2 regions of the Bradyrhizobium sp. USDA 4516 genome follow, and region 1 is predicted to be linked to the other one. Evidence: predicted binding sites of a transcription regulator. Region 1 holds the regulator's gene; the other holds the start of a gene.
The links. The regulator LexA, encoded in region 1, represses DNA repair genes until DNA is damaged. The targets are predictions, from matches to a motif close to TGTTCNNNNTGTGTTCNG.

Region 1 (15,119 bases):
CTGAGGCTTGGCGGCCGCTATCAGTTCCAGGGCCATGCGGGCGGCGAGATCACGACGTGTGAGCCACCGCGCCGGCTTGCCGTCACGTGGGAGTCCATGGGCACGGTCAGCTGGGTTAGCGTCACGCTGGCCGAGAATGGCCCGGACGCCACGCGCCTGGAATTGGAACACCTCTCGGTGATCGAGGGCGACTTCTGGGACCGCTACGGGGCCGGTGCGGTCGGCGTCGGCTGGGATCTCGCGCTGCTAGGGCTCGCGCTCTATCTGGCCATGCCGCCCGGCGAGGAATTCGACCGCGCCGCCGCGTCCGCCTGGCCAGCCACCGGCGACGGCAAGGAATTCATCCGCCGCGCCAGCGAGGACTGGTGCAGGGCCTCGATCGCGGCGGGCACCGAGGAGGCTGCGGCGCGCAGATCGGCCGCAAACACCACGGCGGCCTATTGCGGCGAGCCGGAGCCGGGGAGCGGAGGCTAGAGCATGATCCGGAAAAGTGTGAAGCGGTTTTCCCTCGCGACAAACGCGAAGCGTTTGCGCGGAGATCATGCTCAAGCAAAGAGCTAAAGCGGGATGACGATGCAGTCTCATCGCGCTTTAGCGACCTTGCACGCCTTCGACATCCTCGGCGATCCCGTCCGCCGGCGCATCCTGGAACTGCTTGCGACCGGCGAGCACAGTTCGGGCGACGTCGTTGCGGTCGTGCAGCGCGAGTTCGGCATCACCCAGTCGGCGGTGTCGCAGCAGCTGCGGATCTTGCGCGACGCCGGTTTCGCGTCGGTGCGCGCCGAGGGCACGCGCCGCATCTATGCGGTCGAGCCGGCGCGGCTGCGCGAGGTCGACGACTGGCTCGACCGGTTCAGGGCGTTCTGGCTGCCGCGCCTTGACGCGATCGCGACCGAAGTCGCGCGGGGCAAACGAAAACGGCGCCATCAGGAATGATGGCGCCGTCCCGGATTCTCTTCAGCGATGCAGCTTACTTGCGCTTGTCGATCTGCACATAGTCGCGGCGTGCGACGCCGGTATAGAGCTGGCGCGGACGGCCGATCTTCTGCTGCGGGTCCTCGATCATCTCGCTCCACTGGCTGATCCAGCCGACGGTGCGGGCGACCGCGAACAACACGGTGAACATCGAGACCGGGAAGCCCATCGCCTTCAGCGTGATGCCCGAATAGAAGTCGACGTTCGGGTAGAGCTTGCGATCGATGAAGTAGGGATCGCTGAGCGCGATCTTCTCGAGCTCCATCGCGACCTTGAGCATCGGATCGTCGCCGTGGCCGGTCTCCTTCAGCACCGCGTGACACATCTTCTGCATGATCTTGGCGCGCGGATCGTAGTTCTTGTAGACGCGGTGGCCGAAGCCCATCAGGCGAACTTCGCTGTTCTTGTCCTTCACCTTGGCGATGAAGTCCGGAATGTTTTCGACCTTGCCGATGCCGTAGAGCATGTTGAGCGCGGCCTCGTTGGCGCCGCCATGCGCCGGGCCCCACAGGCAGGCGATGCCTGCCGCGATGCAGGCGAACGGGTTGGCGCCCGACGAGCCGGCGATGCGTACCGTCGAGGTCGAGGCGTTCTGCTCGTGGTCGGCGTGCAGGATGAAGATCTTGTCGAGCGCGTCGGCGAGCACCGGGTTGATCTTGTAGTCCTCGCAGGGCACCGCGAAGCACATGTTGAGGAAGTTCTCGGCAAACGAGAGCGAGTTCTTCGGATACACGAAGGGCTGGCCGACCGTGTACTTGTAGGCCATCGCCGCCAGCGTCGGCACCTTCGCGATCATCCGCATCGAGGCGATCATGCGCTGACGCGGATCGTTGATGTCGGTGGAGTCGTGATAGAACGCGGCGAGCGCGCCGACGGCGGCGACCATGATCGCCATCGGATGAGCGTCGCGGCGGAAGCCCTGGAAGAACCGCGCCATCTGCTCATGCACCATCGTGTGATGGATCACGCGATGGTCGAAGTCCTTCTTCTGCGCCGGGGTCGGAAGATCCCCGTACAGCAGCAGGTAGCAGGTCTCGAGGAAGTCGCCGTGCTCGGCGAGCTGCTCTATCGGATAGCCACGGTACTCGAGCACGCCGGCGTCGCCGTCGATGTAGGTGATCTTCGACTGGCAGCTGCCGGTCGAGGTGAAGCCGGGGTCGTAGGTGAACACCCCGGCCTGGCCGTAGAGCTTGGCGATGTCGATGACATCAGGCCCAACCGTGCCGCTCAGGATCGGGAAATCGTAGTTCTTGTTGCCGATGGTGAGTGTGGCTGTCTTGCTGGATTTTGCGTCCATCGTGATATCCCCGATGAATTCGTTGCGAAAACCGACCTTGCCCAGTCGCTAAATTGCGGCCCATGGCGGGGCGGAACGGCTTGTGGAGAAAGCGTCCGGGATTGGGTAGCTCATTGCCATGTGCGCTGCAAGATGGACCCTGGAGGGGGTCCATGCAGGATCACGCCGCCTGATCGGCGAGGCGGGCAAGGCACTCCTGGCGTCCCAGCACGGCCAGCACGTCGAATATGCCCGGCGACGTCGTGCGTCCCGTCAGTGCCACCCGAAGCGGCTGGGCGACGGCGCCGAGTTTCAGGTTGTTCTGCTCGGCGAAATTCCGCATCGCGGTCTCGGTGGTTTCCGCCGTCCAGTCGTTGACGGCTTCCAGCGCGGTGCGCAGGCGGCCGATCAACGCACGCGTTTCCGGCGTCAGCAGCGCCACAGCTTTCGGATCGAGCGCGAGCGGACGATCGGCGAAGATGAAATAGGCGCCGGCGATCAGCTCGATCAGCGTCTTGGCGCGCTCCTTCAGGCTCGGCATCGCCCGCAGCAATTGCGCGCGGGTGGTGTCGTTGAGCTTGGCCTTCAGCGCGGCACCCTCGGGAACATAATCCAGCACGCTCTCGAACTGGGTCACGAGGGATTGATCGTCGCTCTGCCGGATATAGTGGCCGTTGAGGTTCTCCAGCTTGGCGAAATCAAACCGCGCCGCAGAGCGGCCGATGCCCGAGAGGTCGAACGCGTCGATCATCTCCTGGGTCGAGAAGATCTCCTGATCGCCATGGCTCCAGCCGAGCCGGACCAGGTAGTTGCGCAAGGCGGCCGGCAGGTAGCCGAGCGCGCGGTAGGCGTCGACGCCGAGCGCGCCATGGCGCTTCGACAGTTTCGAGCCGTCGGGACCGTGGATCAGCGGAATGTGGGACATGCTCGGCAGTTCCCACTCCAGCGCGTCGTAGATCTGCTTCTGACGCGCGGCGTTGATCAGGTGGTCGTCGCCACGGATGATGTGAGTGACGCCCATATCGTGGTCGTCGACCACGACCGCGAGCATGTAGGTCGGGGTGCCGTCGCCGCGCAGCAGGACGAGGTCGTCGAGGTTCTCGTTCTGCCAGACCACGCGGCCCTGCACCTGGTCCTCGATCGCGGTTTCGCCGGTCTGCGGCGCCTTGAGGCGGATGGTCGGCTTGATGCCGTCGGGCGCCGTGGCCGGATCGCGGTCGCGCCACATGCCGTCATAGAGGCGGGTGCGGCCCTCGGCGCGCGCCTTCTCGCGCATCGCGGTGAGCTCTTCCGGCGAGGCATAGCAGTAATAGGCGCGCCCGGCGGCGAGCAGGCTCTCGGCGACCTCGCGATGGCGGGCAGCGCGGCTGAACTGGTAGATGACCCCGCCGTCCCAATCGAGCTCGAGCCACTTCAGGCCGTCCAGGATGGCGTCGATCGCCTCCTTGGTCGAGCGCTCACGGTCGGTGTCCTCGATCCGGAGCAGCATCTTGCCGCCGAGCTTCCTGGCATAGAGCCAGTTGAACAGCGCGGTGCGGGCACCTCCGATATGGAGGAAGCCGGTCGGTGAGGGGGCGAAGCGGGTAACGACGGGTTTGGTCATGATCGAGCGAGACGTATGCTGAGACGGCGGTGGTGTATATCAGGAACCGGACATAACTAAACCCCCGGCTGACCTTTTGCCCACCAAACCAGGCCTCAAACCAGACTTGAAACCAGGCTTGAAACCAGACTTGGCCGGACGGCACGAATTTGGCAGAAGGTTGAGCTGACTCCTCCAGGGAACCCTTTGATGACGACTGACACGACGGCAGAGGCAGGGCGCGACTTCATCCGCGACATCGTCCAGGCCGATCTCTCCTCCCACAAGCACAACCGGATCGTGACCCGTTTCCCGCCGGAGCCGAACGGCTACCTGCACATCGGTCACGCCAAGTCGATCGCCCTGAATTTCGGCATCGCGCAGGAGTTCGGCGGCCAGTGCAATTTGCGCTTCGACGACACCAATCCGACCAAGGAGGAGCAGGAGTACATCGACTCCATCCAGGCCGACGTCCATTGGCTCGGCTATGACTGGGGAGCCAACCTGTTCTATGCGTCGGACTATTTCGAGCGCCTGTACGATTGGGCCGAGGGTCTGATCAAGGCCGGCTATGCCTATGTTGACGATCAGTCCCAGGAGGAAATCCGGCTGTCTCGCGGCACGCTGACCGAGCCCGGCAAGAACTCGCCGTTCCGCGACCGCTCGGTCGAGGAGAACCTCGATCTGTTCCGCCGCATGAAGGCCGGTGAGTTCTCGAACGGCGCCCGCGTGCTGCGCGCCAAGATCGACATGGCCGCCGGCAACATCAACCTGCGCGATCCGGTGCTCTACCGCATTCTGCACGCCCATCATCCGCGTACCGGCGACAAATGGTCGATCTATCCGAGCTACGACTACGCGCACGGCCAGTCGGACGCGATCGAGGGCATCACCCATTCGATCTGTACGCTGGAGTTCGAGGATCACCGCCCGCTCTATGAGTGGCTGCTCGACAAGCTGCCGGTGCCTTCGAAGCCGCGCCAGTACGAAATGGCACGGCTCAACCTGACCTATACGCTGCTGTCCAAGCGCGTGCTGACCCAGCTCGTCCGTGACGGCCACGTCTCGGGCTGGGACGATCCGCGCATGCCGACCATTGCCGGCTTGAAGCGGCGCGGCGTGCCGCCGGCCGCTGTGCGCGAATTCATCAAGCGCATCGGCGTCGCCAAGGCCAACAGCGTGGTCGATGTCGGGATGCTCGAATTCTGCATCCGCGAGGAGCTGAACCGCACGGCGCTGCGCCGGATGGCGGTGCTGCGGCCGCTCAAGGTGGTGATCGAGAATTATCCGGAAGGGCAGGTCGAGGAGATCGAGGCGATCAACCATCCTGACAATCCGGAAGCCGGCACCCGCAAGATCGCGTTCGGCCGCGAGCTCTATATCGAGCGCGACGACTTCATGGAGAATCCGCCGAGGAAGTTCTACCGCCTCTCGCCCGGCAACGAGGTGCGGCTGCGCTATGCCTACTTCATCAAATGCACCGGCGTGGTGAAGAACGACGCCGGCGAGATCGTCGAACTCCGCGCGACCTACGATCCCCTAACCAAGGGCGGCAACGCGCCCGACGGCCGCAAGGTCAAGGCGACGATGCACTGGTTGCCGGCGGCGCAGTCGAAGCCGGCGGAGGTCCGTATCTACAACCAGCTGTTCGCCAATCCGAGCCCGAACGCGGCCGATTTCGCCGCCGACCTCAATCCGCAGTCGCTCGAAGTGCTGAAGGATGCGCGCGTCGAGCCGGCGATCGCCGAGAGCAATTCGCCCGATCCGGTGCAGTTCGAGCGGCAGGGCTATTTCGTGCGCGATGCGGATTCGACGCCGGACCGGCTGGTGTTCAACCGCACCATCGGCCTGCGCGACACCTTCGCCAAGGAAGTCGGCGGCAAGGGCTAGCCGAGAGGGAGCGCGTCCCGAGCGGACAAGCGGACGGGGGGATCGATGCCTGACGAATCCGACGAGATTGCCTCCGCCATCATCGCCAGATGGTCGGCGGGTTTCAGCAGGCTCGATGCGAATGCGTTAAGCGCGCTCTATTCGAAGAGCGCGTTCTTCTTCGGCTCGAACCCGACGCTGTATCGCGGCCGCGACGGCGTCAAAGCCTACTTTGACGGTCTGCCGCGCTGGCGCGCGCCGCGCGTTCAGTTCAGCGATGTCAGGGCAGAGCGGGTCAACGCCGATCTCGTCAACATGGCGGGCATCGCGTCATTCTTCCTCGACGGCGATGCGCCTTCGCTCGCCGTCAAGATCACCTGGGTGATCGCGCGCGAGGACGGCGACTGGAAGATCGTCTGCCACCACGTCTCGTCGCAGACGCCGCTGATCTAGGCTCAGCGCTGGAGCTGACGCAAAAAGTCGAGGGCCGGCGGGCCCTCGTAGTCAGGGAGAGTGCGCGGGGCCGGGCGCCTCGCGGCTGCACCCAACTCGCAGGCTATCCGGATCGCGCTGCATTGCGAGGAGGGACCAAGGTCGTAGGCTGCGGAACGCGGCTTCCGGGCGCCCGGACGGCAGCAAGGTCGTCGGCTCGCGGATCAGCAGCGGCAACACATCGCAGGTCGGACAGATGCTTTTTTGTCCGCGCCGCACCATGTCTTCGGAAGAAGGAGGTGAGGATCATGCGCATTCAACACTGGCAGGATGCTGCCAGCCTGTTGGTAGGCGCCTGGCTGGTCGCATCGCCGTTTGCACTGGGCTTTTCCGGGGCAGCTCTCTGGATCTCCATCGCGCTCGGATTGGGCGTCGTGCTGTTCGCCCTGGAGGCATTCATCATTCCGTCCTATCTGGAGGAATGGGGCGAGATGCTGATGGGGTTGGCTCTGGTGGTCGCACCCTGGACGTTCAACTACCAGCAGGGATCGGTCACGACGAGCAGCGTGCTCGCCGGCGTCGTGGTGATCGTGCTCGCGTGCTGGGAGCTGACGATGGATCGTGATTTCGCCACCTGGTGGCACGATCGCTGGCATCACCGAGCTGGCTGAGAGGAAGCTGACTGAGACGTTGGCCTGACCGCCAACCAAAGGCGGCCGGAGCGGGGATTTGCTTGGCGCGGGATCCCCTCTGCCGCCCGATGCAGGTTCTACAGAGACATCACGCCAGAGACGGCGGGTACGGGACGATTCAGAAGCGTCGTCCCGCACGCGCTGGACGGCGGCCATGGCGCCTGCTGCAGGGTGAGAGCGCTTTCGAGCGACGTGGATAGCGGCTCGCGTAAGGAAAACGCATCGAGACAAGATTCTAGAGTCCCGTTCCGATCCCGTCGGAACGGAGCTGTAGTCGCCCGTCAGCAAGGTGACTCCGTCACGATGCGGCTTTCGCCTCGATCTGCTCCCAAATTCTGGTCTTGCGTGTCTCGGGCATGATGAAAACGGCGATCACGAAGCACACCGCGGGAACGACAATCGGGTAGATCAGCGCGTAGCCGATGCTGCCGGTCGCCGCGAAGGCGGCTGATGTGATGAACGGCACCAATCCGCCGCCCCATCCATTGCCGATATGATACGGCACCGAGACCGAGGTGTACCTGATCCTGGCCGGGAAAAACTCCGCCAGGAACGCGCCGACCGGCCCGTACACCATCCCGACATAGCAGACGAGGATGAAGATGATGAAGACGGCGACCGGATAGTTGATGTGTCCCGGCTGCGTGACCATGCCGAGCCACAGATACAGCGGATAGTAGGTGATCGCGGCAAGCAGCATTCCTCCGAGGATCACGGACTTGCGGCCGATCTGATCCGACAGCCAACCAAAGAAGATCAGGCTCGGCGTTGCGATCAACAATGCGGCTCCCACGATGTAGGCCGAGGTAACCGCATCGACCTTGGAGACCTGCTGCAGGAAGTACAGTGCCCAGAATTGGCCACTGTACCAGACCACGCCCTGTCCAATCAGGACGACGATGGCGATCAGGATGTACTTGATGTTGGCGCTGAGGAAAGCTTCCCGCCAGGGATTCCTGGTCATCTGTCCCTGTGCCTTGATCTCCTGGAAAATCGGCGTCTCCTGGAGCTGCAGGCGGATGTAGATGGCGATGGCCACCAGCACGAACGAGACCAGGAACGGTACGCGCCACGCCCATTCGTCAAAGGCCTGATTGCCGGCCCAGGTTCGGGTCAGAACGATCACCGCCAGCGACACCACGATCCCGAGCGTCGGCGAGGTTTGTAGCCAGCCCGTGTAGTAGCCGCGGCTGTCGTCCGGAACATGCTCGGCGACGTAGGTGATGGCGCCGCCATATTCGCCGCCCAGGCAGAGACCCTGGATCATCCGCAAGCCGAACAGAACGAATGCGGCCGTCAGGCCGATCGACTGATAAGTTGGGATCAGTCCGATCGCTCCCGTTCCCAGGCCCATTCCGCTCAGCGTAATGAGGAATGTATATTTGCGGCCGACCCGATCGCCCATCCATCCGAACAGGAAGGCCCCCAGCGGGCGGATCAGGAATCCCGCAGTGAACAGCGCGATCGTGCTCAGCAGGGCTGCGACGGGGTGGGATTGCTCAAAGAACTTGACCGAAAGAACGGCGGCCAGGCTGCCAAAAATATAAAAGTCGTACCATTCAATGATGTTTCCCACTGACGCAGCGACAATCACGCGGCGAAAATCGCTTGGTACTTGAATTGCCATGTGCTGCTCCTCTCAAATGCAAACGCTACTCCTCGCGTTTTTCAGCGATCTATCCGCTCGCGGAGTGCGCGTGGTGCACGGCGTTACAGGCGAGATTTGCGCGTTCGTCCGCAACGCCTGATCTCAGGGGAGTTGTGGCCACCTGAGAGGAGCTCCAGCGGCCTTCAAGTGCCGCGAGCCGTCACTGCCTCATCTCCGTCTCTTCGGGAGCGGAGGCATCAGGACAGTCTATTCCTAATGTGATCGGTATCTTAGTGAGACTTTCGGCTCGATCGATTTGACGCAGGCGGCAGCCGTGGCCCGGCGCGAGCTAGGCAAGGCGCAGGACGATCCAGATACCCGGGCGTTCCCGGTCCGTATTCTGCATCCGTTCCGCTAGTCGGGTGACGGGGCGATCCGCTAGCCTGCCGCCCGGCAGGGATCGCAAGCGGAATGGCGGAGCAGGGCACGACGCCGGGCGGCAAACGCGGCTACGCGGGGACGTGGCCGCCGCGCACGGCTGCGCCGGTCGGCGGCTTTCTCCCGGTGCGCGCCGGCATCTGGAAGCCTCTCGTCGAGACATTGCGGCAATGGGCGCGCGCCGAGGCCGGCGCTGGCCGCCTGTTGCCCTGGGTGCCGGTGGCGTTCGGCACCGGCATCGCGTTCTATTTCGCGGCCGAGCACGAGCCGGTGCTGTCGGTCGCGGCCACCGTCGCAATCCTGCTCTGCCTGCTGGCGCTGCTGCTGCGGCGGCGCAGCGTGTTTCCCGTCATCGCGCTGCTGGCCGCGGTGGCCGCGGGCTTTGCGACGGCGACCTGGAAGACGGCGCGCGTCGCTCACACGGTGCTGGCGCGGCCGATGTTCTCGGTGGCGCTGACCGGCTTCGTCGAGACGCGCGACATCCGCGAGAAGACCGATCGTTTCGTGCTGCGCGTGGTTTCGATGGAGAGCCCGCGCGACATGACGAAGCTCAATCGGGTCCGGCTCTCGGTGAAGAAGGGCACCGCGCCCGATGTCGGCAGCTTCGTTGAGTTGAAGGCGCGGCTGTTGCCGCCGCTCGGGCCGCAGCGCCCGGGCTCCTATGATTTCGGCCGTGACCTGTATTTCCAGGGCATCGGCGCCTCCGGCTTCGTGATGGGCGCCGTCAAGACCAGGGAGCCGCCTGCGACCGGCGGCTTTGCGCTGCGCTACGCCGCCTTCATGCAGGGCCTGCGCGACGCCATCGACGCGCGGATTCGCACCACGCTCGACGGCGACCAGCGCGCGATCGCGACCGCCTTGCTCACCGGCCGGCGCGACGCGATCTCGACGCCGGTCAACGATGCGATGTTCATCTCGGGACTCGGCCACGTGCTGTCGATCTCCGGCTACCACATGGCCGTGGTCGCCGGCGTCGTGTTTTTCGCGGTGCGCGCGCTGCTCGCGCTGTTTCCGGCGCTGACGGCGGGGCATCCGATCAAGAAATGGGCGGCGGCGGCCGCGCTGGTCGCCGCCGCATTCTATCTTCTGCTGTCGGGCGCCGAGGTTGCGACGCAGCGGTCGTTCTTCATGACCGCCGTGGTGCTGCTCGCCGTGATCGTCGACCGCCGCGCGATCACCTTCCGGACGCTGGCGGTGGCGGCGCTGATCGTGCTCGCGATCGCGCCGGAGGCGCTGGTGCATCCCAGTTTCCAGATGTCGTTTGCGGCAACGCTCGGGCTGGTGGCGCTGGTGCAGATCGGGCTGCCGAACCTGCTGGCGTCGCCCGACCATTCGGCAACTGCGCGGGTTGCGCTGTGGGGCGGCCGCGAGCTCACGATGCTGATGCTGGCCTCGCTGGTGGCGGGGCTGGCGACGACGCCCTATGCCGCGTTCCATTTCCACCGCGTGACGCCCTACGGGCTGCTCGCCAACCTCGCGGCGATGCCGGTGGTCTCGGCGGTCGTGATGCCGGCCGGCCTGCTCGGACTCGTCGCCATGCCATTCGGCTTCGACGGCGTGTTCTGGGCGATCATGGGTCTTGGCATCGACTGGATGATCCTGGTGACGCAATGGGTCGCCGCACTCCCGGGCGCGGTCGGCCGCATGGCGGCGTTCGGCATCGGGCCGCTGATCGCAGCGAGCGCCGGCATCATCCTGCTCGGGCTGCTGCGCACGCCGCTGCGCTGGTCAGGTGCGGTGCTGCTGCTGGTGGCCTCGGTCTGGGCGCTCAGGGTGCCGCAGCCGGACGTGCTGATCTCGGGCGACGGCCGCAATGTCGCGGTGCGTGGCGGTGATGGACGGCTGCATCTGATGCAGAGCGCCAAGGATGCATTTTTGGTCAAGGAGTGGCTGGCGGCGGACGCCGACGCGCGCACCGCCACCGATGCGTCGCTCGGCGAGGGCGTCTCGTGCGATGCCGGCGGCTGCGTGACCCAGGGACCCGGCGGCGCCTTCGTCGCGCTGGCGACCCGGCCGGAGGCGCTGGCGGACGACTGCGAGCGCGCAGCCCTGATCGTGACGGCGCGGCCGGCGCCGCAGGGCTGCGCGGCATCGGTGATCGATGCCGAGCGGCTGCGCCGCCACGGCGCGCTGGTGCTGCGAAGGATCAGGGACGGCTACGCCGTCGATGCGGTCAAGCCCGGCGGGATCGACCGGCCGTGGTCGCCGGCGGTTCCCGGCGACGGCGAGAGCGAAACGACGCTGCGCGCGCCCGCCGCCGCGCCGCGGCCTGCGGTGGATGCGACGCCGGCCGAGACCGATCTGCAGGGTGATGATTAGCCGTGGTCCGGCGAGGGGCCGCTCGGCAGCTCGAACAGGCCGAGATGGTATTCGTCGGAGTCGGGGCCGGCGTCGGGCTTCTTGACGAGGGTGAAGGAAGCCTCGGGAAATTGCTCCCAGACTTTCAGGTCGTCGGCCGTTACCGTCAGCCAACCGAACCGGAACATGTAGCGGCCCGGTTCCGTGACGCGTCCAGCCTTTTGCCATGTGACCTTATCGACCACCGCGCACGTCCTCCGTGCCCGATGATGCGCCAAGGTGCCGGCCGACGCAAATCTCCTTCAGCGCCCCGGAAGCGGGAGTCCGGGGTCGCCCGAAATTGCTTAGGTCATCCGCCGCCGAACAGCTCATTCCGCGGCGACGATGCGCTCAACCCAAAAACAGGGTTGCGAATGCGGAGGGCCGCCGCTCCACAACCTTCGGCTTCTGCTCGACCGGCGGATGCAGCGCCGGCAATTGCAGCACGCTGACGCGCTGTCCCTCGACCAGCTGGGTCACCAGCACATGGCTGCCGTCGGGGAATTCGACCGCGTCATGATGCCGATCAGGCACGTCGGGCTCGACTTCGTTGAACACGCCGACGCGATAGTTCAGCGTCTTGGTCCAGATCCAGCGGCTGTCGTAGCGAACGTTCTCGGCGAAAGCGAGCTCGGTGCCCGGCAGCATGCAGACCGCGACAGTGGGGTCATTCTCCGAAGCAAAGCCGCGGGTCGACGTGCCGCGGAACGTCGTCGTGATCAGCGTCTCTCCGACAATGGCGGGGCGCGATGCCACGGCGTGCAGACTATAGTCACACATCGGATGGCTCCTCATTTCGAGGTAGCGACCCGTGCCTCTCCTTGAGGCATTAGGGCCTCTACCAGAGTGGACGATAGCGAACGAGCGTCTGCTCGTTTCTGGGCGATTGTACGACTGGTCCGAGATCGCTCCGATCACAAACACGCGACGCTGCGCGAGAGGTATCGGAGCGCATCGGGCAGGCCGTACGCTACACTATCATGCAAGGAACGATCCGACGTGTTGCTCGTTCCCGGCCGCCGCAAGTATTTGCAATTCAGTATTTGCGATAAAGGCCGATCAGCTTGCCCTGGATGCGGACCCGGTTCGGCGGCAGGATGCGCACTTCATAGGCGGTGTTGGCCGGCTCGAGCGCGATCGATGCGCCGCGGCGGCGGAAGCGCTTCAGGGTGGCTTCCTCCTCGTCGATCAGCGCCACCACGATGTCGCCGGTATTGGCGACGTCGTTGCGCTGGATCAGCGCCATGTCGCCGTCGAGGATACCGGCATCGACCATCGAGTCGCCGCGCACCTCGAGCGCATAGTGCTCGCCGGCACCGAGCATGTCGGGCGGCACGCTGATGGTGTGGCTGCGGGTCTGCAGCGCCTCGATCGGCGTACCGGCGGCGATCCGGCCCATCACGGGGACCGCGACCGGACGGTTGCCGTCGTCCTCGGCAATCGGCGGCGTGCTGGCGCGCCGGCCGAGGGTGCCTTCGATGACGCTGGGCGTGAAGCCGCGGCGGCCGTTGCCGCCGCCGGCCGAGAGTTCGGGCAGCTTGATGACCTCGATGGCGCGGGCGCGGTTCGGCAGGCGGCGGATGAAACCGCGTTCCTCCAGCGCAGTGATCAGGCGGTGGATACCGGACTTCGAGCGCAGGTCGAGCGCATCCTTCATCTCGTCGAAGGAGGGCGGTACGCCGGCCTCTTTCAGACGTTCATTGATGAAACGCAGTAGTTCGTACTGTTTGCGCGTGAGCATCTCGAGTATTCCCCCGGTTGATAGCGTCGTTCGATTCCGAGACTCTTCTGGTGGGGCCTGCAGGCCGGGCCTGACCTCAGGAGCATGTGCTCGATGCACCTGCTTCCACGCGGCTTCCCGATTGTAGACACCAGTACTCGAAACAAATCATGAACGGACACTATATGTTCGATATGTGTTCCGCAACCACTTAATTTCCGGTGAACGCGTCGGGCAACGCACAATCGGCGGGGCGCGAAAACCCTATTCGGGCAGTGTCAGAATCTCGCATTCGCTGCCCTTGACGGCAGCTGCCGCAAACGGCGGACGCACGAGAAGTGCCCGTGCCGCAGCGAGATTCCCGAGCAGCGACGAGTCCTGCTGCGTCACCGGCGTTGCGATCAGCGTGCCGTCCTCGCGCGCTTCGAGCCGCGCACGCAGATAGTCCTCGCGCTGGTCGTTGGCGGCGAGGTCGCGGCCGAGCAGGGCGCTCGCGCGGCGATGATGAATCACTTTCCGGCCGCTCAGCGCCCGAATCAACGGCACCAGGAACAGGAAGGCGCAGACATAGGACGACACCGGATTGCCGGGCAGACCGATCACCCGCATCGCGCCGAGCCGGCCATGCATCATCGGCTTGCCGGGCCGCATCGCAATCCGCCAGAACGCCATCTCGACGCCCTCGGCTTCCAGCGACCGCTTGACGAGATCGTGGTCGCCGACCGAGGCGCCGCCTGTCGTGATGAGGACATCGGCGCCGGCCTCGCGTGCCCGGCGGATGCCCGCCGTGGTCGCCTCTACCGTGTCGGCGGCAACGCCGAGGTCGAGGGTCTCGGCGCCTTCGGCGCGCGCCAGCGCCCGCAGCGCGTAGCCGTTGGAATAGACGATCTGGCCGGGACCGGGCTGCGAGCCCGGCATCACCAGCTCGTCGCCGGTCGCCAGCACCGCGACCTTCGGGCGGCGGCGCACCGCAAGTTCCGGATAGTTCATGGCGGCCGCCAGCGACAGCGCGCGGTCGGACAGGCGGCTGCCGCCGGCGAGCAGCACCTCGCCCTCACGGAAGTCGACCCCGGCCGGGCGGATGTGCCGCCCGACGCTGGCGGCCTCCGAGATCGTGATGTGGTCGCCGTCGACGGCGGTGTCTTCCTGGATGATCACAGCGTCGGCGCCATTGGGGATCACGCCGCCGGTGAAGATCCGCACCGCCTCGCCGGCGCCGACCGTCCGCTCGAACGGCCGTCCGGCGGCGACTTCGCCGATCACCTTGAGCCGGGCCTTTAGATCGGCCGCATCGGCGGCGCGCACTGCATAGCCGTCCATCGCCGACATCGGCTGCGGCGGCTGGGTGCGGAGCGCCGCGAGGTCGTGCGCAAGCGTGCGGTGGTAGGCGGCATCGAGCGCGACCATCTCCTCCGGCAGCGGTTCGGCGCCGGCGAGGACGGCGGACAGGGCATCGGCAACCGGCATCAGGGCCACGCTCAGAGCTCCTCAATTCCTAAGTTTCAATACCAAGTGCGGTCAAAGCCCTTGCCACGTCATCCGTCGACGTCACGTGGATAGCATGAAGGCCGCGCGCCCGCGCACCTTCGATATTGGCGGCCAGGTCGTCGAAAAACAGGATCTGCGACGCCGGCACGCCGATGGCTTTTACCACATGATCATAGGCCTCGGCGTCGGGTTTGCGGAAGCCGATGCTCGAGGACAGGAAGACGTTGCGGAAATGGCTGAGCAGCTCGGCGTGCGTGACCGAGAAATGCGCGACATGGGCCGGATTGGTGTTGGAGAAGGCGTAGAGCGGCATCCGCTTGGCGGCCGCCGCGAGCAGCGGGGCGATGCCCGGCATCTCGCCGGTGAAGATCGCGTTCCAGCCTTCGAGGAACTGGGCGTCCGTGATGTTGATGCCGAGCGTTTGGCGCAGGCTTTCGAAGAACGCTGTGTCGTCGATCCGGCCGATCTCGTGATGCTTGAAACTGTCGTCGACGACAAAGCGCGTGGCGAGCTCGGCAGGCGCACAGCCGGCATGCTGCGCCCAGCGCGCCATCACCCTGTCAAAGTTGATGTCGAGCACGACGCGGCCGATATCGAACAGCAGCACGTCGACGGAGTTGGGAGTGAATTGCGAGGTCATTGCATGAAACCGTGTACGAGAATGGCGGCCAGGCGGCAATGTCCTCGATTTCAGTGACCGGTGTGTGGATTGTACGTGGCGT
Region 2 (15,119 bases), 1.7 Mb from region 1:
CACAGCATGCCGCCCCAATGCAGCTGGCGCAGCCGCCGCACCGCGGTAGGATCACCCGAGTCTCGCGCGTCCGCCTCAGCATCGAGCCGCCGCAAGAACCATCGGCGCGCCAGCACCGCGAACGCCGCGATCAAGGCGATGCCAAGCGCAACGGCGAACCGGCCGGCCGTGGCAAAGGCGAGCGTGCCGATCACGCCCGAAACAGCGAGCACCAGGAAGTAGGCATTGAACATGCCACGCAGCAGCCGTGTGACCGGCGGGACGTCGAGCTTCACGAGCAGGAACGCCGGCGCCGCCAGCAGGAAGTATCCCATCGGCACCAGCAGGATGATGGTGGAAAACAACACCGCCTGATCCGGCGTCATGCAGCCGCTCCGTGTTGGAAGGCGAGAGGATTTCGGTGCGGGAAACCTGGGGTAGTATCCGTGCGGGATATGTGCCGCACTATTAGGCTTTGGTCGGATGCGATGATATCAGACCCGAGGTCTGCGCAAAGTCCAGCGAGGGACGGCCCGCATCCCGATTGCGAATGCAGGCTCCAGCCGCGAGCATGCCACATCTGTTTGGGTGGACCGGCTCTTGCATGCTAGAGATGGCTTACGTCCAACCTCTGAGGCCAGAATTCTCATGCCCATCGTGAACCGCGTCGCCGATCTGCAACCCGATATCCAGGCCTGGCGCCGCGACATCCATGAAAACCCCGAGCTGCTCTACGATGTGCACCGCACTGCATCATTCGTCGCCGACCGGTTGCGCGAGTTCGGTTGCGACGAGGTCGCGACCGGGCTCGGCAAGACCGGCGTGGTCGGGGTCATCAAGGGCAAGAAGGGGCCGGCGAAGGGCGACGTCAAGGTGATCGGCCTGCGCGCCGACATGGATGCGCTGCCGATTCACGAACAGACCAATTTGCCCTACGCCTCGAAGACGCCGGGCAAGATGCACGCCTGCGGCCATGACGGCCACACCGCGATGCTGCTGGGGGCGGCGCGCTATCTCGCCGAGACGCGCAATTTCGCCGGCGAGGCGGTCGTGATCTTCCAGCCGGCCGAGGAGGGCGGAGCGGGTGCCGCCGCGATGATCAAGGACGGCCTGATGGACCGCTTCGGCATCGAGCAGGTCTACGGCATGCACAACGGTCCGGGGATTCCGATCGGCTCGTTCGCGATCCGCACCGGCCCGATCATGGCCGCGACCGATGCGATCGACATCAAGATCGAAGGGCTCGGCGGTCACGCCGCGCGTCCGCACAAATGCATCGATTCCGTGCTGGTCGGCGCGCAGCTCGTCACCGCCTTGCAGCAGATCGTCGCGCGCACCGTCGATCCGCTCGACTCCGCCGTGATCTCGATGTGCGAATTCCACGCCGGCAACGCCCGCAACGTGATCCCGCAGACCGCGGAGTTGCGCGGCACCGTGCGCACGCTGACCCGCGAGGTGCGCGACCTCATCGAGAAGCGCGTGCGCGAGGTGGTGGATGGCGTTGCCAAGATGACCGGCGCCAAGATCGATCTGACCTATGAGCGCGGCTACCCGGTCACCGTCAACCATGAGGCGCAGACCGAATTCGCGAGCCGCATCGCGCGCGAGGTCGCGGGCGCATCCAACGTGCACGAGATGCCGCCGCTGATGGGCGCCGAGGATTTTTCCTACATGCTGGAGGCGCGACCCGGCGCCTTCATCTTCTGCGGCAATGGCGACAGCGCCGGCCTGCATCACCCCGCCTACAATTTCAACGACGAGGCGATCGTCTTCGGCACGTCGTATTTCGTGAAGATCGTCGAGAACGCATTGGCGGCGTGAGGCTCACGCGTCCCATCGCACCGGCAGCGTCACCGGTCCGCGGAACACCCAGCCGCGCACGACCGGCGGCGCCTCCGCGCGGAGGCGCAGATTGCGCAGGCGCGCGAACAGCATCGGCGCCACGATCTTGCCGACGGTGAGCCGTGACACCCAGGTGCCGGCGCAGAAATGCGGTCCGGCGCCGAATGCCAGATGCGATTGCTTGGGCCGCGTCACGTCGAAGCGATCGGGCTCGACGAAGCGGCTGCCGTCGCGGTTGGCGGCGCCGACGCAGAGGCCGATCTGAAGGTCTTGCGGCAGCGTGGTGCCGGAGAGATCGACGTCGCGGGTGACGCGGCGCGGATACATGCCGATCGGCGAGATCCAGCGCACCGCTTCCTCGAGCGCGGCCGGCCACAGATCCGGCTTTGCCAGCACGCTGTTCTTCTGCGGCGGGTTTTCCAGGAGGCCGAGCACGAGCGTCAGGATCGCGTCGCGCGGCTCGTTCAGGCCGCCGCCGATGATCACCTTGATGTTGGCGCGGATGCCCTCGATCGGCATCGGCGGATCGGCATTGATCATCGAGGACAGGACCGAAGGATTCGGCTGGCGGCGGTGATCGTCGAGCACCGCGTCGATCGCGGCATCGACCTCGGCGCTCGCCTGCATCGCCTTGCGCTCGATCTCGGCGTCGGCGGCGTAATTGCCCGCGCCGTCGATCAGCGCCTGCGACCACTCGGCGAGGGTTTGCCACGGCATCTTGCGAAACCCGATCATTGCCATCAGGCTGAGCGAGGCCATCGGCGCGGCAAGGGCGGAGAACAGATCGGCCTCTTCGGTCGCCAACAGATCATCGATCAGTTTTTCTGCGATCGCGGTGAATTGCGGCGCCCAATGCTCCTTGATTGTGGCCGGACGGAACGAGGGCTCGATCGCCTTGCGGCCGATCGCATGCTCGGCGCCGTCCTTGCGCATGAAGGTCGGCCCCATCACCTTGTTGACCAGCGAGGGCGGATTATCGGCCGAGTAGGTCGCGGGATCGCGCTCGATCCGCATGATGTCGTCGAAGCGCGTCACCAGCGTCAGCTTCGCGGGCGCGACGAAGACCGCCGGCGCGATCTCGCGCAGCCGGCGGAAGATCGGATATGGGTCGAGCAGATCCTGATACGCGATATCGGTGACGACAGGCACGGCGCTGGTCATTGGTCCTCCCGGAAGCGATTTTTCGCCAAGGCTAGCTCCGGGTGCACGATCGCTCAATTCGATGGGATTGATCTGGACCATCGAAATATTCCATGGCCTTGTGCTAGGCTGGGCCGCCAGCAATGCGGGAGGTGCAGGGTGGCGGCCAATTCCTCGATCGATCCGATCGACATCGGGACTCTGCGGACCCTTGTGCTGGTCTATGACCTGCAGTCGTTCTCCGCCGCGGCCAAACGGCTCGACGTCAACCAGTCCACCATCAGCTATGCGATCGAGCGGCTGCGCGGCGCGCTGCATGACCCGCTGTTCGTTCGCAGCGGCAATGGCGTGACGGCGACCAAGCGCTGCGCGACGCTGGTTACCTGGGCGCGGGACATGATCGGCGAGATCGACGGGCTTGCCTCACCGGCGGAGTTCGATCCGGCGACGGCGCAGGGCTGCGTGACGATCTCCTGCAACTATCACGAACGCCAGACCATGATCCCGCAGTTCAGCACGCGGCTGCGCGCCGGCGCGCCGCAAGTCCGTCTCGTCCTGCTCGATGCCGCGGGCCACGGCGATGTCCATCTCAAGCAGAACCAGTGCGACATCGTGCTTGGTCCGGTCGGCATCGCCGGCGAAGGCTTCTTCCGGCGCCATATCCTCACCGACCACTACGTCTGCGTGATGGATCGGGCCAATCCGCTGGCGCGCGGCCGGATCGCGCTGTCGGCCTATGCCAGGGCCGAGCATGTCTTCATCACCCACAGCGGTGAGTGGCAGCCGCTCTATCTCGCGGCGCTGAGGGCGAGGAAGATCGAGATCGAGCCAGTGGTCAGCCTGCCCAACCACGACAGTCTGGAGCGCATCATCACAGGCACCAGGCTCGTCGCGACTATCCCGCATCATCTGGCGCGGGCGATGCGCGGCGGCCTCCATGTCGCTGCGCTGCCGTTCCGCGTGCCGATCTCGATCGACATGCACTGGGGCGCCAGGACGGCCAAATCCGGCTTGCACAAATGGGCGCGCGGCCTGCTGGCCGAGGTTGCGAAGGCCTGCGCCGCCTGAGCAAGGAGCCGGGCTGCAGGTCCAAAGCAAAAGGCCCGCACCGGAGTGCGGGCCTTTGTCCGGCGCGTTGCTGCGCCGAAAGCGTGGGGCGTCAGAACAGGTGGTAGAACACGTAGTACAGAACGCCCGAGATGATCATCGCGGCCGGCAGCGTCAGCACCCAGGCCATCGCGATGTTGCGGATCGTGGCCCATTGCAGGCCGGAGCCGTTGGCGGCCATGGTGCCGGCGATGCCTGACGACAGCACGTGCGTGGTCGAGACCGGCAGGCCGTAGCCGTCGGCCGCCGCGATCGTCGCGGCCGCCGTGATCTCGGCGCAGGCGCCCTGCGCGTAGGTCAGGTGGGTCTTGCCGATCTTCTCGCCGACGGTGACGACGATGCGCTTCCAGCCGACCATGGTGCCGAGGCCGAGCGCGATGGCGACGGCGAACTTCACCCAGCTCGGGATGAACTTCGTCGCGGCATCGAGCGAGCCCTTGTACTGGTTCAGCGTGGCGATGTCGGCAGCGGTCAGCTCGGCTTCCTTGTCCTTCATCAGGAAACGGATCGCCTCGGACGCCAGGTACATGTCGTTACGGGTGTTGCCGACCGCGTCAGCCGGGAACTTGGCCAGCGATCCATACTGGGCAACCTGCTGGCCGATGTCGCGCACCAGCACCGCAAGCGACGGAAAGGTGCCTTCGTTGATCTGGTGCTGCGCGACATAGTTGGTCACAGCCGGGCGCGGGTTGCCGATCACGTTGTAACCGGCGGCCTTGCCTTCGATGACCTTGCTGGCCGCGGTCGAGTGCGCCGTGAACAGCTCGATCTGGCTCGAGGGCATTGCGCGGTTCAGCGCATAGGCGGTCGGCACGGTGCCGATCAGGATCAGCATGATCAGGCCCATGCCCTTCTGACCGTCATTGGAGCCGTGGAAGAAGCTGACCAGTGTGCAGGTCAGGATCAGGATGCCGCGGATCCACCACGGCGGCGGCTGGTCGCCGACCGGTTCGCCGAACAGCGCCGGCGTCGCGCGCTGCAGCGCGATCTTGAGGAGGTAGAGCAGGCCGGCGGCGAGCGCGAAGCCGAACAGCGGCGACAGCAGCAGCGCCTTCGCGATGTTGGTCGCCTGCGACCAGTCGACGCCCGAGGTGCCGTCACGGCCGCGCAGCAGCGCGTTGGTGATGCCGACGCCCATGATCGAACCGATCAGGGTGTGCGAGCTCGAGGCCGGCAGGCCGAGCCACCAGGTGCCGAGATTCCAGATGATGGCGGCGATCAAGAGCGCGAACACCATGGCAAAGCCGGCACTGCTGCCGACCTGCAGGATCAGTTCGACCGGAAGCAGCGAGACGATGCCGAACGCGACGGCGCCGCTGGAGAGCAGCACGCCGATCAGGTTGAACATGCCCGACCACACCACGGCGACATGCGCCGGCAGCGAGCGGGTGTAGATCACGGTGGCGACCGCGTTCGCGGTGTCATGGAAGCCGTTGACGAATTCGAAGCCGAGCGCGATCAGCAGCGCGACGAACAGCAGGATATACGGCAGGAACGAGGTGATGCGCGTGCCGGTGGCGTCGACATCGGCATAGATGCTGTAGGCAACGAACAGCAGCGCGGCCGCAACCACGCCCAAATAGATAACCCCGGTGAGAGGATGAAAGCCCTCGTCGAGGTCCGGACCCTTTTTCAGGGCGGGCTCGATCGAGCCGGGTAACGCCATATCGCTCATGGTAAACTCCTGTCCCAATGCTCCCGATTTTGATCGATGCATATGACAAGCAATTGAATCCGGCCCGCGAGCCGCGCCGGTCTCCCGTGGCGGTGGACATCGAGCCGAAGTTTTGTGCAACGCATTGAGCGCGCACGTGGCTTCGCGGCCTCGTGGCAATCTTCAGCAACAAGGATCGCGGATCGCGACGGAAAGCTGCCTGCGTTTCGCAGGACGAGACAATGTGCGGAGGACATCACACTGGCATCCGGCCGGCCGGGCAGCCGGAGAATTCGGCGGACGCCTGCGAGTGGAAGGTTGCGAAATGAGGGAGGGGGATTGAGAGATGAGGTGGCGCGCCGCACGATCGGGGCTAGCAAACCGTGCAGCGCGCCCGCCTCAGGGTACGTCATGGCGTGAACATGACGCCCGATACCTGCGGAACACGCTACCTTACCACGGATCAATTCAAGGTTGTAGGTATTTGTCCGCGTTTAGAACAATTTCTCGTTGCGATGTGGTTCCTCAGGTTCCGTCGGTTTTGCGGAACTCAGGCCGCATCGGCTGATCTGCGCAACTGGTGTGCGGCGATTTTCAGATCGTCGACAAAGCGCTGATATTCCAGCGCCTTGGCTTTTTCATCCGGCAGCCGCAACAGATAGGACGGGTGCACGGTGACGAGCACCTTGGTTCCGTCGCGGTCGATCAGATGGCCGCGGTTCTTGTTGATCGGCGTGATCTTGCCGAGCACGCTCTGCGCCGCGGTGGCGCCGAGCGCCATCACGAGGTCCGGCTTGATGGTGGCGAGCTCGCGCTCATACCACTGGCGGCAGGCGCGGATCTCCGGTGTGCTCGGCTTCTGGTGCAGCCGGATCTTGCCGCGCGGCACGAATTTGAAGTGCTTCACTGCATTGGTGACATAGACCTTGCGGCGATCGATGCCGGCTTCCTGCAGCGCTCGATCGAGCATCTGGCCGGCCGGTCCGACGAAGGGGTGGCCTGCGAGATCTTCCTTGTCGCCGGGCTGCTCGCCGACCAGCATCAGCGTTGCGCTTTGCGGTCCCTCGCCGAACACGGTCTGGGTTGCGTCTTTCCACAGCGGGCAGGCGCGGCAATCGGCGGCCTCCTCGCGCAAGGCCGCGATGATGTCGTGAGCTTGCCTGCCTTGAACTTGCTTGCCTTGAACTTGCTTGCGGGGCATCGGCGTATCCTGCCGCTTCTGCGGCTCGGCCGCCTTGCGTGCGATGAAGGGGCCGCTGGTCATGCGCATTGCGTCTTCGATCAGAGGCTTAATGATCGAGTCCTCGGGCAGGTTCCTCCAATAGGCTTGCGGCATCTCCATCACTTTCAGCCGTGCGGGATTGAAGCGGCCGTTGTCGTGACGCCGCCAGGCCTCCTCGAGCCGGTCCTCGGTCGGCACTTCGGATTTGGCGACGCCCGGCGTGATCGAGATCGCGTGCCCGTCCCAATGTGCGCAGACGTCGGGGGTCAGGATCGACCACGGCATGTCGGCGAAGCGGCCGGCGAAGAACGGCGCGGCAAGCTCGACGATGTGATGCTCCGGCTCGAACCAGGCGACGTAATGAGCCGTCCGCTCGCGGCCGATCTCGCGGAAGCGCAGATGCGCATGCATCCTGTCGATATCGACATAGATCGCGCGCGCCATCGCGTGGACCTCGGCGATATCGGGATCATCGGTCGCACTGAGCAGATCGTGACGGCTGCGCAGCCGCCACAGCAGGCGATAGAGCAGGGCAAAGCGTTCGTCACTGCGATGCAGGATCGCGGCCTTTGCGAGCTCGACGAATTTGGCCGACACATTGAACCGCGCCTGCGGCGTATCCGGCAATTCATTCACGCAGGATGCCGACGACAATTCGTCGTCGCTGCGTACGGTCCATGTGATCTCCGCGGGCTTCACATCGTTCAGCGCCAATCGCCGCGCGGCCTTGCGCCAGCCCTCGAAATCGGTGTCGTTGTCGAGCACGATGATGCGCATGCGATTGCTCCGTTTCCGTCACGCCGTCATTTTCGGGGCCTGCGTGCCTGACTTGCGGAAGATCAGGGCCTGTCCGGTTCGGCGGCTGCTGAATCCCATTGATTCCACTCATGAATCGATGATCTCACCAATCCGATTGACTCCGTGGGCCCTGTTAGCTTTATATTAGAACATATCATGAACAAATGAGCCAGTCCCTGGTTCTCTGTTCAGACCAGTGACGGCCTCAAATTTTGGTTGGAAGGAGCGGCGCATATGCCGGAGCGCGATCAGCAAAAGTGGTCGCCGGTTTTGCGTCCGATCGCGCTCCTCTTTTTTAAGAAAGGCGCATGATCTTGTCGCCAAACCGCTCACACTTTGGCGGATCATGCGCCGCCGCACGCATAGGTACGCTTGCGTCTCTGCGCGGCAGCATCGCGCGTATCGAGGCGTCATCGGATGCGGCGATGCCGAACCGCGTCGCGCTCGGCCATGCCGGCGCGGATGCGATGCTGCGCGGCGGGCTTGCGCCGGCGGCATTGCACGAGGTGTTCGCGGCCGGCCATCAAGGCGGCGCGGCGACCGGCTTCATTGCGGGGCTCGCCGGACGGCTGTCGGCACGCAAGCCGCTGGTCTGGGTGCGGCAGGATTTTTCCGATCGCGAAAACGGCGCGCTATCGATGCGCGGGCTTGCCGAGCTCGGCCTCGATCCGCGCCTCTTGGTCACGGTGCGCGCTGCCGATGTCGATAGCGGCCTGCGCGCCGCGGCCGACGCGCTCGCCTGCGATGCGCTCGGCGCGGTCGTGCTCGAGGTCTGGGGCCAGGCGCGCCAGCTCGATCTCGTCGCCAGCCGCAAATTGACCCTGGCCGCGCAGGCCTCCGGCGTCACCGCGCTGGTGCTGCGGATCGCGGCAACCCCGATCCCCTCGACCGCGGAGACGCGCTGGATCGTGCGCGCGGCGCATTCGCCGCCGGGCAATGCCGCGAGCGTGTGGGGCGCGCCGCGCTTCGAGGCCGAACTCGTGCGCAATCGTCATGGCCCTGTCGGGCGATGGATCATGGAATGGAAATGTGATGAGTGCCAATTCAGTGAACCGTCGGCGTATCCTCAGCCTGTGGCTGCCACGCCTGCCCATCGACCGCATCAAGCGCAAGCTCGCGCAGGACATCGCCTCGCAAGCTGATGCACGGGAGGTGGCAGGGCTCCCTCTCCCGCAAGCGGGAGAGGCGAAGAAAGCAGAACTCCCCAGCGTCGTCGTCGCAAAAGACCACAACGCCATCCTGCTGCACGCGATCGACGAGGCCGCGGTGCGCGCCGGGCTGTCGATCGGGCTGCCGCTCGCCAATGCGCGGGCGATCTGTCCGGAGCTCACGGTCTATGATGCCGATCCCGCCGCCGATCTGAAGACGCTGAACGACATCGCCGACTGGTGCGATCGCTTCACGCCGCTGGTCGCGCTCGATCTGCCTTACGGTCTGTTTCTCGACATCACCGGCTGCGCGCATCTGTTCGGCGGCGAGCGCGCGCTGCTGCAGACCGTGACGGGGGCGCTGAGCCGGCGAGGCTTTGCCGTCAGCGCGGCGATTGCCGGCACCTCGATCGCGGCGCGTACGCTGACGCGCACCGCCTCGGGCAAGATTGTCCCCGATAGCGAGGAAGCGGCGGCGGTCGGCCCGCTGCCGGTGTCGGCGCTCGGTGCCGATGCCGCTGTCACCACCGGCCTGCGCCGCGCCGGCTTGAAGACCATCGGCGATGTCGCCTCGCGCGCGCCGCATGAAATCTCGGCGCGGTTCGGTGCGGCCTTCACCACCTTGCTCAGCCACGCGCTCGGGCAGGGCGATGCCCCGATCAGCCCGCGCAAGCCGCTGCCCGATTACATCGTCGAGAAGCGTTTCCCCGAGCCGATCGCGACCGACACCGTGATCGCGCTGACGCTCTCAAGCCTTGCCAAGATGCTGGTTGCGGCGATGGACAAGCAGGGCAAAGGTGCGCGGCAGCTGGAAGCGAGCTTCTTCCGCACTGACGGTGCGGTGCGCGCGATCATGGTCGAGACCGGGCGTCCGGTGACGCGGCCCGAGATGATCGATCGCCTATTCCGCGAGCGGCTCGATGCGCTGAATGATCCGCTCGATCCCGGCTTCGGCTTCGATCTCATTCGCCTCGCCGCAGGGCGTACCGAGATCGTGGTACAGCAGCAGCGCGATCTCGACGCCACCATACACGACAATGACGAGCTCTCGGCGCTGATCGACCGCATCGCCGCCCGCATCGGCGGAAAACGCGTCGTCGTGCATCTGCCGCTGGAGAGCCACATCCCCGAACGATCGGCGCTCGCGCTGCCGGCGCAGCATCATCTGGCCGCGGCCAGCGCCGCCGCCTGGCCGGAGCACGTTGCGAGCGAACCACCGCTGCGTCCCTTGCGGCTATTCGAGCAGCCCGAACCGATCAAGGTGCCGTTCGCGACCGTGCCCGACGGTCCGCCGCATCAATTCACCTGGCGGCGCGCGCAGCACGAGGTGGTGCGGGTCGAGGGCCCCGAGCGCATCGCGATGGAATGGTGGAAGCAGGACGGCGCGTCGCTGACGCGCGATTATTTCCGCGTCGAGGATGCCGAAGGCCAGCGCTTCTGGATCTTTCGCGACGGTCTCTACGAGAGCGAGCTGCGCGACGAGGAGGGCAAGCCCGTTCCGGCCAATTGGTATGTGCATGGGCTGTTCGCATGAGCGCACCTCCACCTGATTATGCCGAGATCGGCATTACCAGCAATTTCTCCTTCCTGCGCGGCGGTTCCGATCCGCGCGCCTATGTGCATCAGGCGAGCGAACTCGGGATTCCCGTGATCGGGCTCGCCGATCACAACACGCTGGCCGGCGTGGTGCGCGCCTGGAAGGAGCTCGACAGCGAGAAGGTTGCCCATCCGCCAAAGCTTTTGATCGGCGCCCGCATCGTCTTCATCGACTCTACGCCCGACATCCTGGTCTATCCGCGCGATCGCGCCGCCTATGGCCGGCTGTGCCAGCTCCTGACCCGCGGCAAGCGCGGCGACGACATCGTGCGGATCGAGAAAGGCGAGTGCCATCTGAAGCTCGCCGACCTCCTCGACTTCGTCGAGGGGCAGCTCCTGGTGCTGGCGCTGCCGCATCGCTTTGAGGAGGCAGGCACGCTCGATCTGCTTGCAAAGCTGAAGGCAAGCGCCGCCGACGGCGTCTGGCTCGCCGCAAGCCTGCTCTATCGCGGCGACGACAGGCGCCGCCTCGCGCGGCTGCATGGCCTCGCCACCGACGCCGGTGTGCCGCTCATCGCCACCAACGAGGTGCTCTATCACCATCCGGCGCGCCGCCCGCTGCAGGACGTGCTGACCTGCATCCGCGAAAAGACCACGATCGAGGCGGTCGGCCGCAGGCTCGAGGCCAATGCCGAGCGGCATCTCAAGCCGGCGCATGAAATGATCAGGCTGTTTCGCGATCTGCCGGACGCGATCGCGGAAACCATGCGCTTTGCTGCACGCATCTCTTTCTCGCTCGACCAGCTCAAATATCAGTATCCCGACGAGCCGGTGCCGCCGGGCAAGACCGCGCAGCAGCATCTGGAAGATTTGACCTGGGCCGGTGTCGACAAATATTTCGGCGGCGAGATCGACGAAAAGCTTCGCACCACCCTGAACAAGGAGCTCGCGCTGATCGCCGAGCTGAAATACGCGCATTACTTCCTCACCGTGCACGACATCGTGCACTATGCGCGCAGCCAGAACATCCTGTGCCAGGGACGCGGCTCGGCAGCCAATTCCGCGGTCTGCTTCGTGCTTGGCGTCACCTCGGTCGATCCGACCAAGGTCGATCTGTTGTTCGAGCGCTTCATCTCCAAGGAGCGGCTGGAGCCGCCCGACATCGACGTCGATTTCGAGCATTCGCGGCGCGAGGAGGTGATGCAATATGTCTACCGCCGCTACGGCCGCCACCGCGCCGCGATCATCGCCACCGTGATCCATTATCGCCCGCGCAGCGCGATCCGTGACGTCGGCAAGGCGCTCGGGCTGACCGAGGACGTCACCGCGGCGCTCGCCGACACCGTGTGGGGCAGCTGGGGCAAGGGCCTCAACGACATGCAGGTGCGACAGGCCGGGCTCGATCCCAAAAATGCGATGATCAACCTCGCGGTCGAGCTCGCCACCGAGCTGATCGAGTTTCCGCGTCATCTCTCGCAGCATGTCGGCGGCTATGTACTGACCCAGGACCGGCTCGACACCTATGTGCCGATCGGCAACGCCGCGATGGACGACCGCACTTTCATCGAATGGGACAAGGACGACGTCGACGCCCTTAGCATGATGAAGGTCGACGTGCTGGCGCTGGGCATGCTGACCTGCATCCGCAAATGTTTTGACCTGATCGCCGACCACAAGGGCGAGCACTGGGAGCTAGCTTCGGTCCCGCAGGACGACAAGAAAGTTTACGACATGCTGTGCCGCGGTGAATCGCTCGGCGTGTTCCAGGTCGAGAGCCGGGCGCAAATGAACATGCTGCCGCGGCTGAAGCCGCGCACCTTCTACGATCTCGTCATCGAGGTCGCGATCGTGCGCCCGGGGCCGATCCAGGGCGACATGGTGCATCCTTATCTGCGCCGGCGGAACGGCCAGGAAAAGGTCAGCTATCCATCGCCAGCGCCCGACCAGGGCGACAAGGACGAGCTCTACAACGTGCTGCACAAGACGCTCGGCGTGCCGCTGTTCCAGGAGCAGGCGATGCGGATCGCGATCGAGGCGGCCCATTTCACCTCGGAGGAAGCCAACGGCCTGCGCCGCTCGATGGCGACCTTCCGCAATCTCGGTACCATCGGCAGCTACGAGGAGAAGCTGGTCGGCAACATGGTGGCGCGCGGATATTCACCCGACTTCGCCCGCAGCTGCTTCGACCAGATCAAGGGTTTCGGCTCCTACGGCTTCCCGGAAAGCCACGCCGCGAGTTTTGCGCAGCTCGTCTACATCTCCTCATGGCTGAAGCACCATCATCCCGATGCGTTCTGCTGCGGCCTGCTCAACTCGCAGCCGATGGGCTTCTATGCACCGGCCCAGATCGTCGGCGACGCCCGCAAGAACGGCGTCACGGTGCGCGAAGTCGATGTCTCCTTCAGCTTTGCGCAGAACACGCTCGAGGAGAAGGTCGGCGATCATTGCGCGGTGCGGCTCGGCTTTCGCCAGATCGACGGATTTCACTGGCTGGATGAGGACGAGGAGAGGCTGAAACAGCTTCAACTGTCATTCCGGGATGGTGCGCTAGCACCAGACCCGGAATCTCGAGATTCCGGGTTCTCGCTTCGCGATCCCCGGAATGACGGTGGTGAGACAGACTGGGCCGACCGCATCGTTGCCGCGCGCAACCGCCGGCCGTTCACCTCGCTGGAAGACTTCGCGCGCGACACCGGCCTGCCCAAGCGCGCGCTGATCCTGCTCGCCGACGCCGATGCGTTCCGCTCGCTCGGGCTCGACCGCCGCGAGGCGCTGTGGGCGGTGCGCCGGCTGCCCGACGACGTGCCGCTGCCGTTGTTCGAGGCCGCCACCGCACGCGAGCAGCCGGATGAGGGCGCCAAGCCGCTGCCGGAGATGCCGCGTCCGGAGCAGGTGGTCGCCGACTATCAGACCATCCGCCTGTCACTGAAGGGCCATCCGATGGAGTTTTTGCGCGACACCTTTACAAAGGAGCGCGTCGTCGCCTGTCACACCATCAACCGGAGCAACGACCGCCGCCGCGTCCGCTGTGCCGGCGTCGTGCTGGTGCGGCAGCGGCCGGGCAGCGCCAAGGGCGTCGTGTTCATGACACTGGAGGACGAGACCGGCATCGCCAACATCGTGGTGTGGCCGAAGGTGATGGAGCAGTACCGCAAGGAGGTGATGGGCGCGCGCCTGATCCTGGTCGAGGGCTATATCCAGAGCAGCCCGGAGGGCGTGACGCATCTGGTGGCGCAGCGCATGACCGATCGCTCCCACGATCTGATCGGCCTCGCCAACGAATCCTTGAGCCGCAAGCATCCGGTGCCGGCGGGCCCCGCGCTGATCGAGCCGCTCAACGACGACCGCCGCGATCACGGCGACAACTCGCCGCAAAAGATCCGCCACCCACGCAACGTCCGCATCCTGCCGCCGTCCCGCGATTTTCATTGAACCGCGTGTGAACCGCGTGCGACGGCTCTCTCACCGTCACCCTGAGGACACCTGTGGTCCTACCCCCGAGCTTTCTACCCATTGCTCGGGGCCCATGGGTGCGATCGGCACCCGGCTTTCCCTGCGCCCTCTATGATGAGAGGGCAGAACGAGATGCAAAGCTCGGACAAATCATGTCGCGAGAATGCGGAAGTTTGACTCAGAAGCCACGCCACACACTCATCGTCGTCCCGGCGAAGGCCGGGACCTATAACCACCGTTGCAAATGGTTACGCGATGCTGGAACGACGAGTGCCATCCACAACATCCGCTGCGGCGTATGGGTCCCTGCCTTCGCCGGGACGACGCCTGGGACTTAACCACCGAAGCAAATTGCTATGCACTCTTGCAACGGCGAGCCCCGCTACAACGTGCGCTGCGGCGTATGGGTTGTCTGAGACCACGGCGTGAACGCCAGTGTCCATCCAGTCGGTTCATCGACTGATGTCGCGCGAATGCGAACGTGTAGCCTACACGCCAATGCTGACACGTAGCTTACAGCTGGTCCCTGTCGGGCGGGTCTCACCGTCGCATCGATGGCGGATGACTTCCTCAGCCGCTGCATGCTACTCCACCGCGGCGCCGACCGGCGGTCCGCCCGGCGGGCGGTGCAGGAAGGTGATCGATGCGTAGGCGCCGACCCACGAGCCGAGGGCGGCGAAGGCGACGTAGAGCCAGTTTTCGGTGTAGCTGATCACCGCATAGGAGGACAGCACATACCAGACGCTGCTCCAGGTCGCCGCCGGCACGCGCTTGCGCGCCACGACCGCCGAGGTGAACATGACATAGACCGCGTCGGTCGCTGCGGTCGCGAGGAAGACAGCGCCGGCGGTGAGAGGATCGATGGCAGCCATTGCAACTCCTGTGTGGTCAGGCAGAGCTGGATATAGGGCAGGGCCGGAAATGATTGTTGGGATCGGGCACCGCCTTTTTGTCATCATGCTCGGGCATAGAATAATCGCAAACGGGTATGCGCATGCAGGACATTCGTGAAATCCTTTCCGATGTCTGGACCGGCGCCGGCGGCGCGCCGGCCGCGCTCGATGCGGTCACATTGACCGGCAGCGAGCCGCAGCTGCCGTCGTCGTTTCGGGTCGCGGCGGCAGCGCAGGCGCCGATCGCAGCAGCCGGCCTTGCCGCGGCCGAGATCTGGAAGGCCCGCAGCGGCGAGCAGCAAGAGGTCGCGGTCGACATCCGCCATGCCGTCGTCGAATGCCGCAGC

Region 2: a site for LexA is predicted at 7,888-7,905, ahead of ACVI1L_RS27625 (ImuA family protein). Genes of this name have one in related genera too.

What each region holds. Positions count from the first base shown of each region.
Region 1 covers NZ_JBSRXT010000001.1:7,760,246-7,775,364, reverse strand. The annotation lists gene ACVI1L_RS35835 (SRPBCC family protein) at 1-474, shown strand, start outside; gene ACVI1L_RS35830 (ArsR/SmtB family transcription factor) at 568-936, shown strand; gene gltA (citrate synthase) at 971-2,272, opposite strand; gene gltX (glutamate--tRNA ligase) at 2,433-3,854, opposite strand; gene ACVI1L_RS35815 (glutamine--tRNA ligase/YqeY domain fusion protein) at 4,044-5,723, shown strand; gene ACVI1L_RS35810 (YybH family protein) at 5,769-6,155, shown strand; gene ACVI1L_RS35805 (SPW repeat domain-containing protein) at 6,443-6,805, shown strand; gene ACVI1L_RS35800 (MFS transporter) at 7,125-8,453, opposite strand; gene ACVI1L_RS35795 (ComEC/Rec2 family competence protein) at 8,886-11,171, shown strand; gene ACVI1L_RS35790 (hypothetical protein) at 11,168-11,395, opposite strand; gene ACVI1L_RS35785 (hypothetical protein) at 11,541-11,969, opposite strand; gene lexA (transcriptional repressor LexA) at 12,226-12,930, opposite strand; gene ACVI1L_RS35775 (molybdopterin molybdotransferase MoeA) at 13,174-14,385, opposite strand; gene ACVI1L_RS35770 (HAD family hydrolase) at 14,405-15,037, opposite strand.
Region 2 covers NZ_JBSRXT010000001.1:6,058,442-6,073,560, forward strand. The annotation lists gene ACVI1L_RS27595 (hypothetical protein) at 1-365, opposite strand, end outside; gene ACVI1L_RS27600 (M20 aminoacylase family protein) at 628-1,800, shown strand; gene ACVI1L_RS27605 (cytochrome P450) at 1,804-2,982, opposite strand; gene ACVI1L_RS27610 (LysR family transcriptional regulator) at 3,121-4,029, shown strand; gene ACVI1L_RS27615 (inorganic phosphate transporter) at 4,121-5,743, opposite strand; gene ACVI1L_RS27620 (UdgX family uracil-DNA binding protein) at 6,273-7,721, opposite strand; gene ACVI1L_RS27625 (ImuA family protein) at 8,051-8,884, shown strand; gene ACVI1L_RS27630 (Y-family DNA polymerase) at 8,775-10,424, shown strand; gene ACVI1L_RS27635 (error-prone DNA polymerase) at 10,421-13,858, shown strand; gene ACVI1L_RS27640 (hypothetical protein) at 14,464-14,751, opposite strand; gene ACVI1L_RS27645 (CoA transferase) at 14,874-15,119, shown strand, end outside.